Regions from separate parts of the Massilia sp. CCM 8734 genome, predicted to be linked through region 1. Evidence: riboswitches for the same ligand, from Rfam matches in the RefSeq annotation. Region 1 holds a riboswitch; the other holds the start of a gene.

Region 1 (7,683 bases):
CCACGCCAACAGCCGCCGGAATCACCGCGCCGAGGGTCGGAATCACGCTGCCAATGGTCGAGCCTTTACCGAGGTGAACGTCGGGCATGACCGCGATATGCTTGTAGATGAACGGCATTTTGGCGGTGTTGGCCAGCTGCTTCTTGGCCACGTCTTCCACCGGCACGCCTTTGGTCCACATTTTGACGTGGCGGCCATCGTCCACATTCAGGACATCGTAGTTTTCGTTTTTCATATTTTTCTCACTATATATAAGGTGATGCAAGGGGGCGACAACATCGCCCGGATAATTTGCTCTACCAGTTGAGCTACGGCCGCTTGCGCAACCGCCCGGACTCGAACCGGGAACGCAATGTAGTCCGGACTGCATTCGCCAAAAATCAATTCCCGACAAGGAGTCGGCGGGACAAACAGTTGCCGGCTTCAGGCCAACAGCAACCCCTATGTAGTCCTGCCCGCATTCGGGGTAAAACGATTGAGCACGGCGCGACAAGAAAAATCCGATGCGAAATAGATTTGGAGATGTATTCGCACCAAGCATTCGCACCGCGCTCAAAACCTGTACAACAAATTCCCGACAAGGAGCGGCAAGACATGTCAGCTGTAGGACGCGAAGCCCTTGCAGCCGTGGATGTAGTCTTAACCTGCATTCGGGGTAAAACGATTGAGCACGGTGCGACAAAATTTTGCTGCGAACTTGGACATTTGCAAAATGTATTCGCATCGGCATTCGCACTGCACTCAAAACCGGTACATCAAAAAAACTTACTCAAGCAACCTTACTCAAGCGCGATCGCTTCGATCTCGCCCACCCAATGCGCCGCGCCCAGCTGGCCGGCCGCAAAGGCGGCGATGATTTTGAACACATCATCCGAAAAACCACCGACATTCAACACATCGGCGCGTTCCGCCGCCTGGCTGGTACTGTTCGGCGTGCAGTCGATACACACCAGCCGCGCCGCCGGATTGCGCTGCTTGAACACCGCCCATTCGGTCATCGTGGCGGTGGCGCCCGCACGCTGGTCGATCCACGATTCATTGTCGGACACGTACACCACCAGGTCGGCCATCACCTTCTGCTTGTTCATGTGCGCCAACGGTGCGCTGCAATTGGTACCACCGCCGCCAATCGCCGCCAGCTTCTGCGCATTGGTCATGACCGTATCGCGGGCATTCAATGCGCAAACCCGCACATAATTCTCGAACGGCAGCACCAGTGCATCCGGATTCTTGCGCAGCATCGCTGCGGCGATCAGCCCGGCCACATCGATACAACGCACCTTCGAGGTGCCGCCGCCCCGATAACCCGACACCGGCGACTGCATCGATCCGGATACATCCGGGCAAATCACGACCTTGCCCTCCACCTGCGGCACGTTCGACAGCGACAGTTCCAGCGCATCCTGCAAAGCATCGCTGATGGCCCGTGGCACATCGTCTGAAGCCGCCATATACGCCGACATTAGCTGGTACGGAAACACGCCCGCCTTGGCAATCGCCACCGGATCGCGCAGCTTGTCGGCGATGACTTCGACCATGCCCGGCAGCGCGTACACACCATTGCGGCCGAAGGTATTCAAATTCATGCGCACCATGTGCCAGCCGCCCTGGCGCGCAATCTGCGCCCATGCCTGCGCCGACAATGACAATGAAGTCAGCATCTGGAACGGCACCTCCGGCACCGGCTGCGACTGGTCGGCCTTGTACGCTTCGAAGGCCTTCAGCGCATCCGGCAGCGCCTCCGCGTTAAACGGCTTGCCGATCGACCAGGCGAAAAACGCTTCACGCCAGGCTTGCGACGGCTTCGGATGCACCATCTTCACCACATCGCCCAGCGACGGCATGGCGCCGATCGAGGCCGCCAGCAGCTCTTTTTCCGATGCGCGGTTCAACCATTGCTGCACCAGCTTTTTCGACCGGCTGCCCAGCGATTTACGACCCGCCGCGCCGGAGCGAATAATCTGTACCACATTGCGCAGCATCTTGCCGTTATTGACCACGCGGCGGAACACCGGGGTCAGTTCCGGCGCGCCCTTGGCGGCCAGTACAGCGGTCAACAGCGCCGGCATATCCTTCATATAACCGCGTTCGCGGCAGTAAATCGCGGTCTGCGCGATAAATTTGGCGTCGACCTTCTCGCACAGCTCCAGCACCGTCGCCAACTGCGATTGCGCATTGACGTAATAGGTCGAATTCAGGCATCCGGTGGCGGCATACTGCGCCAGCTGGTGCCGTGGCGTCATGCTGTAAGCCGGAGCGCCTGTCGAATTAAGACCATCGGCGCGAGGGACAAAGATTCCCTTCAAGGTCTGGAACAACTGTGCGTTTGCCATTTTGCCTTCCTCATTTTTCTTGTTTGTATCTCCTCTATTGCAAAGGGCGTGCCAGCTCGCAGCCCATCCGCATCAATTCCCCTTAAGTCCTTGATTTAAAAAAGATTACCAATTCGCCAAGCCAAACCGGCAAGAAATGGACAAGCTGGCAAGCACGTGATAAATTATCCGACAAGATAAAACTTTATACAGATATGAAACAGAAACGCATCGTGGTCATCGGATTCGTCGGCACCCAGCTCGACAGTGGCAAGGGCCCGGCCCGTTGGGAGAAGTGGCGCCCAAGCATCGCCATCACCCAGCACGAGGAATACGCCGTGCACCGCTTCGACATGCTCTACAGCGGCAAATTCGGCCCGGTGGTCGACGCCGTCACGGCCGACATCGCCGCCGTCTCGCCCGAAACGACGGTGGTCCCGCACAACATACCGATCAGCGACGCCTGGGATTTCGGCGAGGTCTACAGCGCCCTGTTCGATTTCGCCAAGCGCTACCCCTTCGATCCGGACAACGAGGATTACTGGATCCACATCACCACCGGCACCCACGTCGTGCAGATCTGCATGTTCCTGATGACGGAAGCGCGCTTCTTCCCCGGCCGCCTGCTGCAAAGCTCGCCGCCACGGCGCCAGTCCACCACCGAACCGGGCAGCTACGCGCTGATCGACCTCGACCTGTCGCGCTACGACCAGATCGCCCAGCGCTTTTCGCGCGAGCAAGCCGAAGGCGTGGCTTTCCTCAAGTCCGGCATTGCCACCCGCAACGCCAGCTTCAACACCATGATCGACGAGATCGAGCGCGTGGCCATCAAGTCGCGCGCGCCGATGCTGCTGATGGGGCCGACCGGCGCCGGCAAATCCTTCCTCGCGCGCCGGGTCTACGAACTGAAGAAAACGCGCCACCAGATCGACGGCAAGTTCGTCGAGCTCAACTGCGCCACCCTGCATGGCGACGGCGCCGCCTCGACCCTGTTCGGCCACGTCAAGGGTTCCTTCACGGGCGCCGCCGCCGACCGCCCCGGCTTGCTGCGCAGCGCCCACAAAGGCTTGCTGTTCCTCGACGAAATCGGCGAACTTGGTCCGGACGAACAGGCCATGCTGCTCAAGGCCATCGAAGAAAAGCGCTTCCATCCGGTCGGCAGCGACAGTGAAGTGCAGAGCGACTTCCAGCTCATCGCCGGCACCAACCGCGACCTGGCAAGCGAGGTGGTGGCCGGGCGCTTTCGCGAAGACTTGTACGCGCGCATCAATTTATGGACCTACGCCCTGCCCGGCCTGGTGGACCGGCCCGAAGACATCGAACCCAACCTGGTCTACCTGCTCAACCAGTTCAGCCAGGAATACGGGCAGATGGTGCGTTTCAACAAGGAGGCGCGCGAGCGCTACATGCGCTTTGCGATGTCGCCCGAGGCAGTCTGGGCCGGCAACTTCCGCGACCTGTCGGCGTCGGTCACGCGCATGGCGACCCTGGCCGAGGCGGGCGGCATTTCGGAGGGCATCGTCAGCGCCGAAGTGGCCCGGCTGCAAAAACTCTGGCACCACTACACGCGCGCGCCGGCGCCCACCCTGGCCGAGGTCGACCTCGCCGGGCTAATGGGCGACGAAGCCGCCGCCGGCCTCGACCTGTTCGACGCCCTGCAACTGGCCGCCGTGGTGCAGGTGTGCCGCGCGTCGAGCACCTTGTCCGACGCCGGGCGCAAGCTGTTCGCCGTCTCGCGCAGTGCCAAGAGCAAACCCAACGACGCCGACCGCCTGAAAAAATTCCTGGCGCGGTTCGACCTGGACTGGGATCGGGTCAGCGGCAGTCGGTAATTTGTCGGTATTGTCTTGGAAACAACAGCTATCATTTAAATAGGTTGTATTGGCGATAATTCCTGCGGTATTCTGCATACATATGCCCACGGCATACTTAGCGCAACGCTAAGCGTTATCGGGAGAGTCTGTCGATCGCAATGTCTCAGGTAAGGATCGATGGCGCCGAAGGAGCAACCGCCCCGGAATCTCTCAGGCCCCAGGACCGATAACGCATTTGAACTCTGAAGAGCCACCGGGAGTCGTCATCCGGTGCACCGAAGGAGCAAACCGGCCACGCATCGCGCGTTGCCGGCGAATCTCTCAGGTCCAGCACAGAGGGGGTATCCGACGCGCAGCGGCGCGCGGACTCTCCTATCTGACGTTTTTCGGACCTGGAAGACACATGAAAACCATTGCAGTAATAGGCGGCGGGATCACCGGCGTCACGACCGCTTACGCCCTTGCCAAACGTGGCTTTGCCACCACCCTGCTCGAACAACACCGCTACGCGGCGATGGAAACCTCGTTCGCCAACGGCGGCCAGCTGTCGGCCTCCAACGCCGAAGTCTGGAACCACCGCTCCACCATGCTCAAGGGCTTGAAGTGGATGTTCCGGCGCGACGCGCCGCTGCTGGTCAGCCCAAAACCGAGCTGGCACAAGCTGTCGTGGTTCGCCGAATTCGCCGCCGCCATTCCCCACTACCGCAGGAACACCGTGGAGACGGCGCGCCTGGCGATTGCCGCGCGCGAGCACCTGTTCGCGTGGGCCGAAGCCGAGGGCATCGACTTCGACGTCAAGCGCAAAGGCATCCTGCACATCTACCGCGACAAGGCCGGCTTCGAGCACGCCGCCAAGGTCAGCAGGATGCTGGCCGCCGGCGGCCTGGCGCGGCGGGCGGTGACTCCCGGCGAAATGCGCGCCATCGAGCCGACCCTGGCGGGCGACTTTTACGGCGGCTTTTTCACCGACAGCGACGCCACCGGCGACATCCACAAATTCACCACGGGCCTGGCCGCCGCCGCACGCCGCAATGGCGTGGACTGCCGCTACGGCATGCGGATCGGCGCAGTGCGCACCGACGGCCGCCACGCCCAGGTGACCGTGGGCGACGGCGAGCGCACCCAGACCGAGACCTACGACGGCATCGTCATCTGCGCCGGCACCGCCAGCCGCGCGCTGGCCGCCAGCCTGGGCGACCGGGTCAACATCTATCCGGTCAAAGGCTACTCGATCACGGTCAACCTGAACGACGCGGCCAGCCAGGCGGCCGCACCCACCGTCAGCCTGCTCGACGACGCCACCAAGCTGGTGACCAGCCGCCTGGGGATCGATCGCTTCCGCGTGGCCGGCACGGCCGAATTCAATGGCTTCAACCGCGACATCCGCGACGACCGGATTCGCCCGCTGATCGACTGGGTGCATGAATGCTTCCCCGGCGTGAACACGCGCAGCGTGATTCCGTGGGCCGGCCTGCGCCCGATGATGCCGACCATGCTGCCGCGCGTCGGTCGCGGCAAGTCGCCCTGCGTCTTCTATAACACGGGCCACGGGCATCTGGGCTGGACCCTGTCCGCCGTCACCGCCGACATGATCGGCGACTTGATGCAACGCTCTCTCGATTTTCCGACGCACTGACCATGTGCGTTGACAACGGTGTCCGGCATGCGTGCATGCCAATGCAGTCGCAGCACCCACCCCGCCTGGACAGGCGGGGCTCCAGTATCAATCTATGTGAGGAGAAGTCAATAATGCAAACAAAAATGCTCTCATGCCGTCCCATGCTCGCCGCCCTGCTGTGCGGCGCCAGCCTGGCCCTGGCCGGTGCGCCGGCACAGGCCCAGTCCGATGGGACCAGCACCTTCAAAGCGGTGCCCAAGCGCGCGGCAGCGGCGGCGCAGGCTGCGGCCCAGCGCGACTTCGCCCAGTTCGTGACGCACCAGGTACAAGTGCGCGGCGCCAGCGGCGCGCCGGTCGACTTCCCGCTCGACATCAACGACATGCAGGACCTGAAGGACGCCAAGATCGGCTACGGCTTCCCGGTCTATACGATCGATCCGAACGAGCTGCTGGCGGGACGCGGCAGCATGAAACAGATGGCCAAGGCGACCGGTCAGTGGCGCTTCGTCATCCTGTTGAACCGGCGTCCGATCGGCATGGCGACGGTGGAACTCAATAACGGGAACTACGAAACGGTCGCCTACGGCGCCGCCGTGCTGGCCAAGGATGTGGATGCGTCGATGGGCTACTACGCCGACGCCGAGCGAAGCAATGTGCGTTTCGTGCGCATCTACCAGGCGCGGTCCGACGTGCTGGAAGTGGTCGCCCGCGAAGACGGCCGCACCCGCTATGCACCTTTGCATTCGGCGCGCGAATCGCTGCTGATGCAACAGCGCGCCGTCAAGGACGGCAAGGCCGGCGACGCCCTGATGGACGAAGCGGAGCTGCTGCAGCCGCTGCGCAGCGCGGTCAAGCAGAACCTGGACGCTTCGAAGTAAGCCGACCATCCTCAGAACGAATCAGGAGATAACATGAACACAAATATGAAAAAGATCGTCGTCGGTGTCTCACTTTTGCTGGCGCTGCCGGCAGCCATGGCGCAATGGCGCACGCTGAGCGTGCCGCTGACGACCCAGGAACACAGCCAGTGGTGCTGGTCGGCGTCGAGCAAGGCGGTGCTGAACTATTACAAGAAGACACCGAGCCAGTGCCAGATCGTAAACTGGGCGTTCGGCTTGAACTACGCCTGCGGAAACACCTACTTCAACTGGAACAGCCCGGCCAACCAGCCGAACAATATGTACGGTTCCAACGGCAGCGTGCAGAACATCCTCAAGGCGTGGGGCGTGGCGAACGGCGCATACAGCGTGGCCTCGTCATGGAGCAGCGTGGTATCGGACATCAACGCCAATCGTCCGTTCGTGATGCGCTACGGCTGGAGCAACGGCGGTGGGCACATCATGGTGGGACGCGGGTACGAGACGGCCAATGGCGTGAACAACGTGTACATCATGGACCCTTGGCCGGGTGAGGGCCAGACCTACCGCACCTATAACTCCGCGGTGTCGGCGTCGGACCATCGCTGGACGCACACGCAGCGCATGAGCATCAACGGACCGACCTGAATGGCCTGAATTGCAAAACCGGGGTTTTCCCCGGTTTTGCAGGCTGTTGACGCGCTTGCGCTTGACCCTCTCGCTACGTGACGGTTTACCATCTTGCAAATGGAGAAACCGGCATGCTACTGAAAATAGGACAACTGGCCAAACGCAGCGGCTTGAGCGTGCGCGCCTTGCGCCATTACGACGATATCGCCTTGCTCACGCCCTCGGTCCGCTCGGACAAGGGTTACCGCCTGTACGACAGCGCGGACGTGGCCCGCCTGTATCGCATCCAGGCGCTGCGCCGCCTCGACCTGCCGCTCACGCAAATCCAGGCGATGCTGGCCGACGGCGGCGCCAGCCTGCCGCAGGTGGTGGCGCAGCAGATCGCGTCGCTCGAACGCCAGATCGCGCAAGCGAGCGCCCTGCACGGCCAATTGCGCGACTTGCAGGCGCAA
Region 2 (7,683 bases), on a different contig from region 1:
CCTTGTACTTCGATACGCCGGCCGCTTCTTCCAGGAACACGCGCAGTTCTTCCGGGCGCGATTCGATGATGCGCGAGATCATGCCCTGGCCGATGATGGCGTAGGCGCGCGGACCCAAGCCCGTGCCGAGGAAGATGTCCTGGATATCGCGCCGGCGCACCGGCTGGCTGTTGATGTAGTAGGTCGAGGTGCCGTCGCGCGTGAGGGTGCGCTTGACGGCGATTTCGGCGTACTGCCCCCATTGGCCGGACGCCTTGCCGTCGTTATTGTCGAACACCAGTTCGACCGAGGCGCGCCCGGCCGGCTTGCGGTGGGTCGAGCCATTGAAAATGACGTCCTGCATGGACTCGCCGCGCAGCTCGGATGCTTTCGATTCGCCCAGTACCCAGCGCACCGCGTCGATGATGTTCGACTTGCCGCAACCATTCGGACCGACCACGCCAACGAGCTGCCCCGGCACCTGGAAATTGGTGGGATCGACGAATGACTTAAATCCCGACAATTTAATGGAAGACAGGCGCACGTTGTATAGATAGCTCGGGAATCTTAAAGGTGTCCATCATACCATTTGTTGTCATGTTTTCGGGGATGAGCCGTCGGCGCGGCCCGCAAAACCGCCCCTGCGCGGCGCCCGCCGAGCGGGCCTGCGCTTGCGGTGTCAAAAACACACGTAATTGAAGTAGCGTTCAGCCTTCGGGCATGGCGGCGAGTAGGGATTGCGGGTCGGCCCCCAGGTGGCCGTGGTGTAGACGCGGTCGGCGCCGGACAGGCCGAGCGCCAGGCCCGTCATCCATTGCTGGGAACTGTGCGCCTCGCCCTTGTAGGGAATGCACAGCAGCGCCACGCTCACGGCGATCAGGACCGGACTCGGCTGAAACTGGCGGTTCGAGCGCACCAGGGCGATGAAAGCGGCCGCGCAGGCCAGCCCCAGCAGGCAGCCGAGGATCGCTTCCGAAGCGCTGTGCGTGCCGACCATCACGCGCGAGAGCGTCACCGCCACGGCCAGCGCCACGCCCAGGCCGACGGCCACGTAGCGCCAGGCCTTGGCCCGTCCGCACAGGGCCAGGTAAGCGGCCACCGGGAACACGGCGGCGGCGCGCGTGGCGTGGCCGCTGAAACCGGCGAAATGGACCGCTTCGATGCCCACGCCCCAGCCGAGGAAAGCGATCTTGCTGCCGATGACCACCAGCAGGGTGGCGCCGAACAGCAGGCACCAGTACAGGGCGCGGCGGCGGCAATGGGCGGCGGCCAGCCAGACGGCGATCGCCACGCCCAGGGGTGCGGTGACGGCAATACCGCCCAGCGCACTAAGGTGATACCAATTCATAGACAAAAGCCGGAAGTGAATAAAGCCGGGCAGGTCGGCGCCGCAGCACCGGCCTTGCCCGGCCCGAATGATACGCGAATGTTAACAATGTGCGGATACTAAGGAAACACCCTCGCGTGCGCGGCCCCTTCAGGCGGCGACCGATTGCGCCTTCTCCGAGTCGCTGAGCGCCTCGTCCATGGCTTGCGACAGCGCCCGGCTGACCACGCCTTCGACCGTCATCACGCGTACGCGCTGGGCGCGGTAAGCTTCGATGAGCTTGTCGGACGAGAGCGAAAACGCTTCCTGCCGCGCCCCGGTCGAAAAAATGTAGAGCGTGCGCAGCGGGCTGATCCAGGCCAGCTTGACCTTGCGGATGCTGCCGTCCGGATCGGTAAATTCGATCCACATATTGCGTTCGAGGGCGTCGACCCCGAGTTCCGCGTCGTCCAGCTCGGCATGGGCGGCTTGTTCGGCCTCGGCCAGCGCTTCGTTTTCCTTGTCCAGCCGGCGCATCGCGTCTTGCTGGGCCACTTCGACGGCGATTTCGAGCTGGCGTTCCGGGGTGATGTCGAGCGGCGCGCGCACGATCGACGCGTGGCACTCGGCCAGGTCGGCGAAAAACTGGATGCGGTCGGCGTCTTGCCACTTGATGACGTCGAGCCATTTGTTCAGGGTTGCCAGCAGGCTCGGCAGCTTGCCGATCAGGTCGCGCCGCTGTTCGTGCGTGATCTTCGGCTTGACGCTCCAGATCAGCTCATCCATGGTCTTGGTGGCGTTGCCGACCGCCCCCGGCTTGTCTTCCTCGACGCTGTAGGCGACCGTCATCACGGACGTCCACTTTTTCTCAAGGAAAGTTTCCAGCATGGCGACCACCTGGCCGCTGCCGACCCGGGCCGCGACCGCGGTCCTGGCCGAGCGCGTGGCGGCGGTGACTTTTTCCTTGCGCAAGGCATCCGCGATCGGGGCGGCAATGGCGGTGGCCGCCGCGTGTTCCTCGGCCTTGATGGTTTCTTCGAGCTCGGCCACCACTTCCGAAAACACATCGGCCGGCTCGCTGCCCTCGTCCTGGCCGCGCCCGACCCGCTCGACGCCGCGCTGCATCACCTGGAACAGCGGATCGTCCGGGCCGGAGCGCTGCTCCAGGCCCATGGTCGACATCAGGTCGATCATGCGGCGCGCCGGGTGCGTTTCTTCGAAGAAGAAATTCTTGTCGGCCAGCGCAGCCTTGAGCACCGGAATTTGCAGCGACTGGATCAGGTCGCGCGAATCCTTGGGAATGTTAGGGTCGAGGAACACCGTCTCGAAAATCTTCGACAGCAGGTCGATGGTGCTCTCGTCGCCACGCGAAAGTGTTCCTTTTGGAATGCTTTCCTTCAAGCGCGGCAAATAGAAGAGGTTCCCCGTTTGGGCTTCCACCGGGGTCGGAGCGACGTTGCTGAACTGGGCCGGCAAGCCGCCCTGGAAACCCTGGAAGCCCTTGAGCGCATCGAGCAGCGAGGCCGGCACCATCACCTGGCCAGCCTCGGCCGAGTGGCCGAAAGCGCCCGCGGCGATACCACCGCCACCGGCAAACTGCGGCGCCGCAAAGCCGGCGCCGGCATGCGCGCCCGGCCCTGCAGCTCCACCATGGGCCGGCGCGCCGCCCTGCCACGGCGCGGGCACGCTGGCCGCGACGCTGTCGGCGCCGGGCGCGCCCTGGAACGCGGCCGCGCCGCTCGGACGCCAGCCGCCGCCGGCGGACGGCGCCATGGCCGGCAGGTCGGGGATCATCGGAATGTCGAACGACGCCGCCGGCGCTTCTTCCTCATCGCTGAGGAACTGGCGCAATTGCTTGGCCAGCTCGGCCTGGCTGCTGGCGCGCGCTTTTTTGGCGGCGACCGCGCTTTCGGTTTTCTTGATCTTGAACGCTTCCACCGAACCGGGCTGCACGTTCTTGTTGATCAGCACGTCGCACAGGGCGTCGTACATCGGCGCGAAGTCGAACAGCAAGGAGGGGCGCAGCATCGGCAGGATCAGGCCATGGGCCTCGATATCCGGTTCGAACTCGCGCCAGGCCTGTTGCAGCGCCGACAGGAACATCTCGGGCCGGAACGGATTCTGGCTGATGCGCAGCACGTCGCGTTCGAGCAGGAAACCGAGCCGGACATTGAGCGTGGCGATCTGGGTCGCATACTGCATTTCGAAGGGGCGGCTGATGGCGTCGAACGCGACCCGGCTGTCCATCTCTTCGTACGGCACCAGTTCGAGCGTGGTTGGCACGCTCGCCAAGGTCTTCTTGGGCGATGGCGCCAGCAATTCGATTTCGGCGCGCATGGAACGCACGATGCCGGAGGCGGCAACATGAAAGAAGGCGTAAGTGTTGTTTTTCAGCAGATTGCCCGACTTCACCCGCAGGAACACCGTGCGCGCATCGAGCGCGGGATCGGTCACATCCAGCAACGCCGCAACGAGACGCGTCGCTACCGCCATCAATTGGTCATTGACGTGCTTGGTCACACTGCCCAGCAGCGTTTCCAGCAACTCGTGGCGTGACGGACCTGTCTTCCTAGCAGCTGTGGAGGGTGAAGGTGGAGCCATTGTCTGCTCGTTCGGGGTTAAAGATCTTTTGCCATAACAAACATTCTCTCACATTATTGCCGACCGGCAACCGGAAAGTTTGAAACAAAGTGTTATTTTTTGTTTAATCGCATGGTGAGTATGCTCATTCTTGCTTTTCCCTCAATAAGAAGCCCCAAATCGTCATTTCGACTGTTGATTAAAAACAAATCCGAGCCTGAGAGTTTCTCTAACATAATAACAATTCCACAGAGCAACCCCTTTCTCAAGGACTACGCCATGATAAGCAGCCGCCGTGCCGACCTCAAGCTGACTCTGACGCTCTGCTTCGCCGTCCTGGTGGCGCTCAGCGCCTGGCTGGCTAGCGTACTGCTGAGCCAGCTTGCCCTGATGGACCCGGTAACGGCACCGGCCGCCCAAAGTTTAGCCGACAATAGCGACGCCCTGCGCTTCGCCGCCTCCGCCGCCATCGCCACCGGGACCGGGACCGAGGCCAGCTACACCACCGCGCGTCTGTGGGTATGGTTTTGTATCATGGCCAACGGCGCCGGAGTGGCCCTGCTCGGCCTGTGGCTCAGGGCCAGCATGAGCGCCCCGGCCGCCCCCGCGCGCCGCTTGCCCGCAACGCTGCCGGCGCCGCGCGGCAATCTGATCGAACGGGCCATGCAAAGCGGCGGTGCGCACGGCGCCTGCATCGACAGCGCCCCGCGCGCCGCCATCCGCGGCCGGCCGGCATCATCGTGCTCAGCGGAGACTTCGGCGCGGCTGGCGCGCATCATCGACAACCTGGCGTTCCAGACCACCCTGCTGGCGGTCAACGCCGCCGTCGAGGCGCAACGCGGCAGCCGCATGCCGCCGAATCGTTAAGACTGTTCCTGTCAGCATTTGTTTCAATTTTGTAGGAACTAATCCTACACGAGTTCAAGGCGCATTCCGATACCTCTTCAACAGTGCGGCTCGCATGATTGTGTCACCGGAAACGCAGACGAGAGCGCCTCTTCAGCTCCACCGGCGAGCACGACATTTTCAAACTTTGAAAAGGAATGAACATGAACTCGAATCAGAAAAGCGGTCAGGGCAACAAGCAAAGCGATAGCTCCGGCTCGAACAAGCAATCGGGCTCGCAAGGCTCCGGCAGCGGCTCGGGCGGCAAAAGCGGCGGCACCCAGGGCGGTACCCACGAGCAGCACGTGGAAGCGGGCCGCCAAAGCCACAAAAATGACGACAGCAATTCGAAACAGTCCGGTTCCGGCTCGGGCAGTAAACAGTCGGGTTCGTCTTCCGGCAGCGGCAGCAAAAGCAGCGGTAGCAAAAGCTGATTAGCGTGACCCCGGCTGGCGTCGCCGGGTTTCCGGGCGGCGCCATGCACCAAACCAACAGGAAGCAATAGAAAGAGTCTGCCTCGGCCTGGCCGTTGACAGGCTCTTTTTTTGCGCGATTGCGGCCCTGGGGCGCACACCGGCCCGGGGACCGGCTGCACCGGCAATCTTAGATATTGCGGATGCGCGCGCCCTTGGGCGGGGAAAAGTCGGCCACGTCATTGACCATGCGCGCCACCTTGGCGTCGCGCGCGGTCAGGTGCAGGTCGGAATACTGGTGGATCGCCCACTGCTCGGGCAACAACTCTATATGCTTGCGCAAGATCGATTCGGTGCGGGCGTCGTCGGCGCGCAGCCCTTCGACAATGATGTTGAGCGCATCCGGACGCGCCCCCGGCGAGGCCGTGGCATGCGACTTGTGCACCATGAAGCGCGCCGTTTCGCTGGCGTAGCGCCGCCTGCCGGACAAAAACAGGATCACGGCGATCGAGGCCACCGCTCCCGCGTTGTACATCACAAACTTGACCGGCGCATTCGACAGGAAGTTGTACAGGCAAAGCCCGTCGCTGACATAGCCGCCGTTCGACTGGATCAAGACGTGCGCCGTTTCGACGCCGTTTTCGCTCATGCCGTCCACCGCATCGAACACGCGGTGCACCATATCGCTGTTGACATCGCCCGACAAAGTGAACCAGGCATCCGTCGATGGGGTCGTTTTTTCTTCGCTCATGGCTGTCTGCTCGCAAAGTAGATGAATTATTTTAACAAATCGGGCCAAGCATGGTTTTCCGCGCATCTCATTCGTGCGCACCCGCGCACGCCCCTGGCAAGGTTGACAGTTCCGCCCTGCTGGCATATCCTCCACAGTCTTGATCGGGAGAGGGCAGCGCAGGCTGCCGCCGAAGGGGCATCACCCAAAAACTCTCAGGCAAAAGGACCGGTCAGGGGTCGGCGGCGCACAGCGCCAACGGCTGAACTCTGGAGAGCGGCCGCGGCACCACGCCGGCGGCCCACCGAAGGGGCAGGCGGAGCATCATCCGCTATCTCTCAGGTATCAAGGACAGAGGGGCGCGAAGCAACACGGAACGGCCAAAGGTACTCCCTTGGGCGCGCCACGTCTGCTCGTCGTACCCCCATTCACTCTGCCTTGAGGATTCCATGACGCTTAAAACGACCCCGCTCAATTCCGCACACCGCGCCGCCGGGGCCAAGATGGTCGATTTCGGCGGCTGGGACATGCCCGTCAATTACGGCTCGCAAATCGAAGAACACCACGCCGTGCGCAGCGATGTCGGCATGTTCGACGTCTCGCACATGTGCGTGGTCGATATCGAAGGCGAGAACGCCCGCCCTTTCCTGCGCGCCCTGCTGGCCAATAACGTCGACAAGCTGCAAGTGGCCGGCAAGGCCCTGTATTCGTGCATGCTCAATCCGCAGGGCTTCGTCATCGACGACCTGATCGTCTACTTCTTCAGCGAGACCTGGTTCCGCCTGGTCGTCAACGCCGGCACCGCCGAAAAAGACGTGGCCTGGATCAGCGCCCAGAACGACGCCACCAAAAGCGGCGTGACGATCACCCAGCGCCGCGACGGCAACGAGCCAATGGCGCTGATCGCCGTGCAGGGCCCGAACGCGCGCGCCAAGGTGTGGCAGGTGCTGCCAAGCACCCAGGCCGCCTCCGAGCCACTGAAACCGTTCAACGCCGTCATCGTCAAGGACACCGCCTTCGGCGACGTGATGGTGGCGCGCACCGGCTACACCGGCGAAGACGGGTTCGAGCTGGCCTTCCCCGCTTCGCAGGCCGAGAACCTGTGGAATGCGCTGGTGGCGGCCGGCGTCACGCCGGCGGGCCTGGGCGCGCGCGACACCTTGCGCCTGGAAGCGGGCATGAATTTGTACGGCCAGGACATGGACGACACGGTCAACCCGCTCGACGCCGGCCTGGCGTGGACCATCGACCTGGCCGCCGAGCGCGACTTCATCGGCAAGACCGCGCTCAAGGCGATGGGCCAGAACTTTCAATTCGTGGGCCTGATCCTGCGCGAAAAAGGCGGCATTTTGCGCGCGCACCAGAAAGTGCTCGCCGCTGACGGCGCGACCGGCGAAATCACCAGCGGCACCTTCAGCCCGACCATGCAGGAAGCGATCGCGCTGGCGCGCGTGCCGATGGGCGTGGCCGTGGGCGACACCGTGCACGTCGAAATCCGCGACAAGAAGCTGGCCGCCAGCGTGATCAAGCTGCCGTTCGTGCGAAACGGTAAAATCCTCGCTGCCTGATTCCTGGCACCTACACTAATGAGCAGTATTTACATCGACCGCGACCTTTTGGAGCAAACACTATGAACATCCCAGCCGACCTGAAATACACCGAGTCCCACGAATGGGTACGCGCCGAAGCTGACGGCACCCTCACCGTCGGCATCACCGAATACGCGCAGGACGCGCTGGGCGACATCGTCTTCGTCGAACTGCCAAAAGTGGGCAAGGTCTTCACCGCCG

The links. A riboswitch is a leader RNA that binds a small molecule or an ion and turns the genes downstream of it on or off. The one in region 1 is predicted to bind glycine.
Region 2: linked by a shared signal. The riboswitch ahead of gcvT (glycine cleavage system aminomethyltransferase GcvT) and the one ahead of F2P46_RS32260 (D-amino acid dehydrogenase) in region 1 are both predicted to bind glycine.

Annotation. Positions count from the first base shown of each region.
Region 1 covers NZ_WHJI01000057.1:2,312-9,994, forward strand. Annotated here, with positions in the region: gene F2P46_RS32245 (RtcB family protein) at 1-235, opposite strand, end outside; gene F2P46_RS32250 (RNA-binding protein) at 780-2,243, opposite strand; gene rtcR (RNA repair transcriptional activator RtcR) at 2,528-4,144, shown strand; glycine riboswitch at 4,254-4,362, shown strand; gene F2P46_RS32260 (D-amino acid dehydrogenase) at 4,530-5,762, shown strand; gene F2P46_RS32265 (hypothetical protein) at 5,876-6,622, shown strand; gene F2P46_RS32270 (C39 family peptidase) at 6,656-7,249, shown strand; gene F2P46_RS32275 (MerR family transcriptional regulator) at 7,363-7,683, shown strand, end outside.
Region 2 covers NZ_WHJI01000014.1:133,039-140,721, reverse strand. Annotated here, with positions in the region: gene smc (chromosome segregation protein SMC) at 1-523, opposite strand, end outside; gene F2P46_RS15320 (phosphatase PAP2 family protein) at 659-1,327, opposite strand; gene F2P46_RS15315 (DUF1631 family protein) at 1,457-3,886, opposite strand; gene F2P46_RS15310 (hypothetical protein) at 4,145-4,732, shown strand; gene F2P46_RS15305 (hypothetical protein) at 4,915-5,184, shown strand; gene F2P46_RS15300 (ATP-dependent Clp protease proteolytic subunit) at 5,354-5,914, opposite strand; glycine riboswitch at 6,049-6,134, shown strand; glycine riboswitch at 6,153-6,258, shown strand; gene gcvT (glycine cleavage system aminomethyltransferase GcvT) at 6,343-7,461, shown strand; gene gcvH (glycine cleavage system protein GcvH) at 7,524-7,683, shown strand, end outside.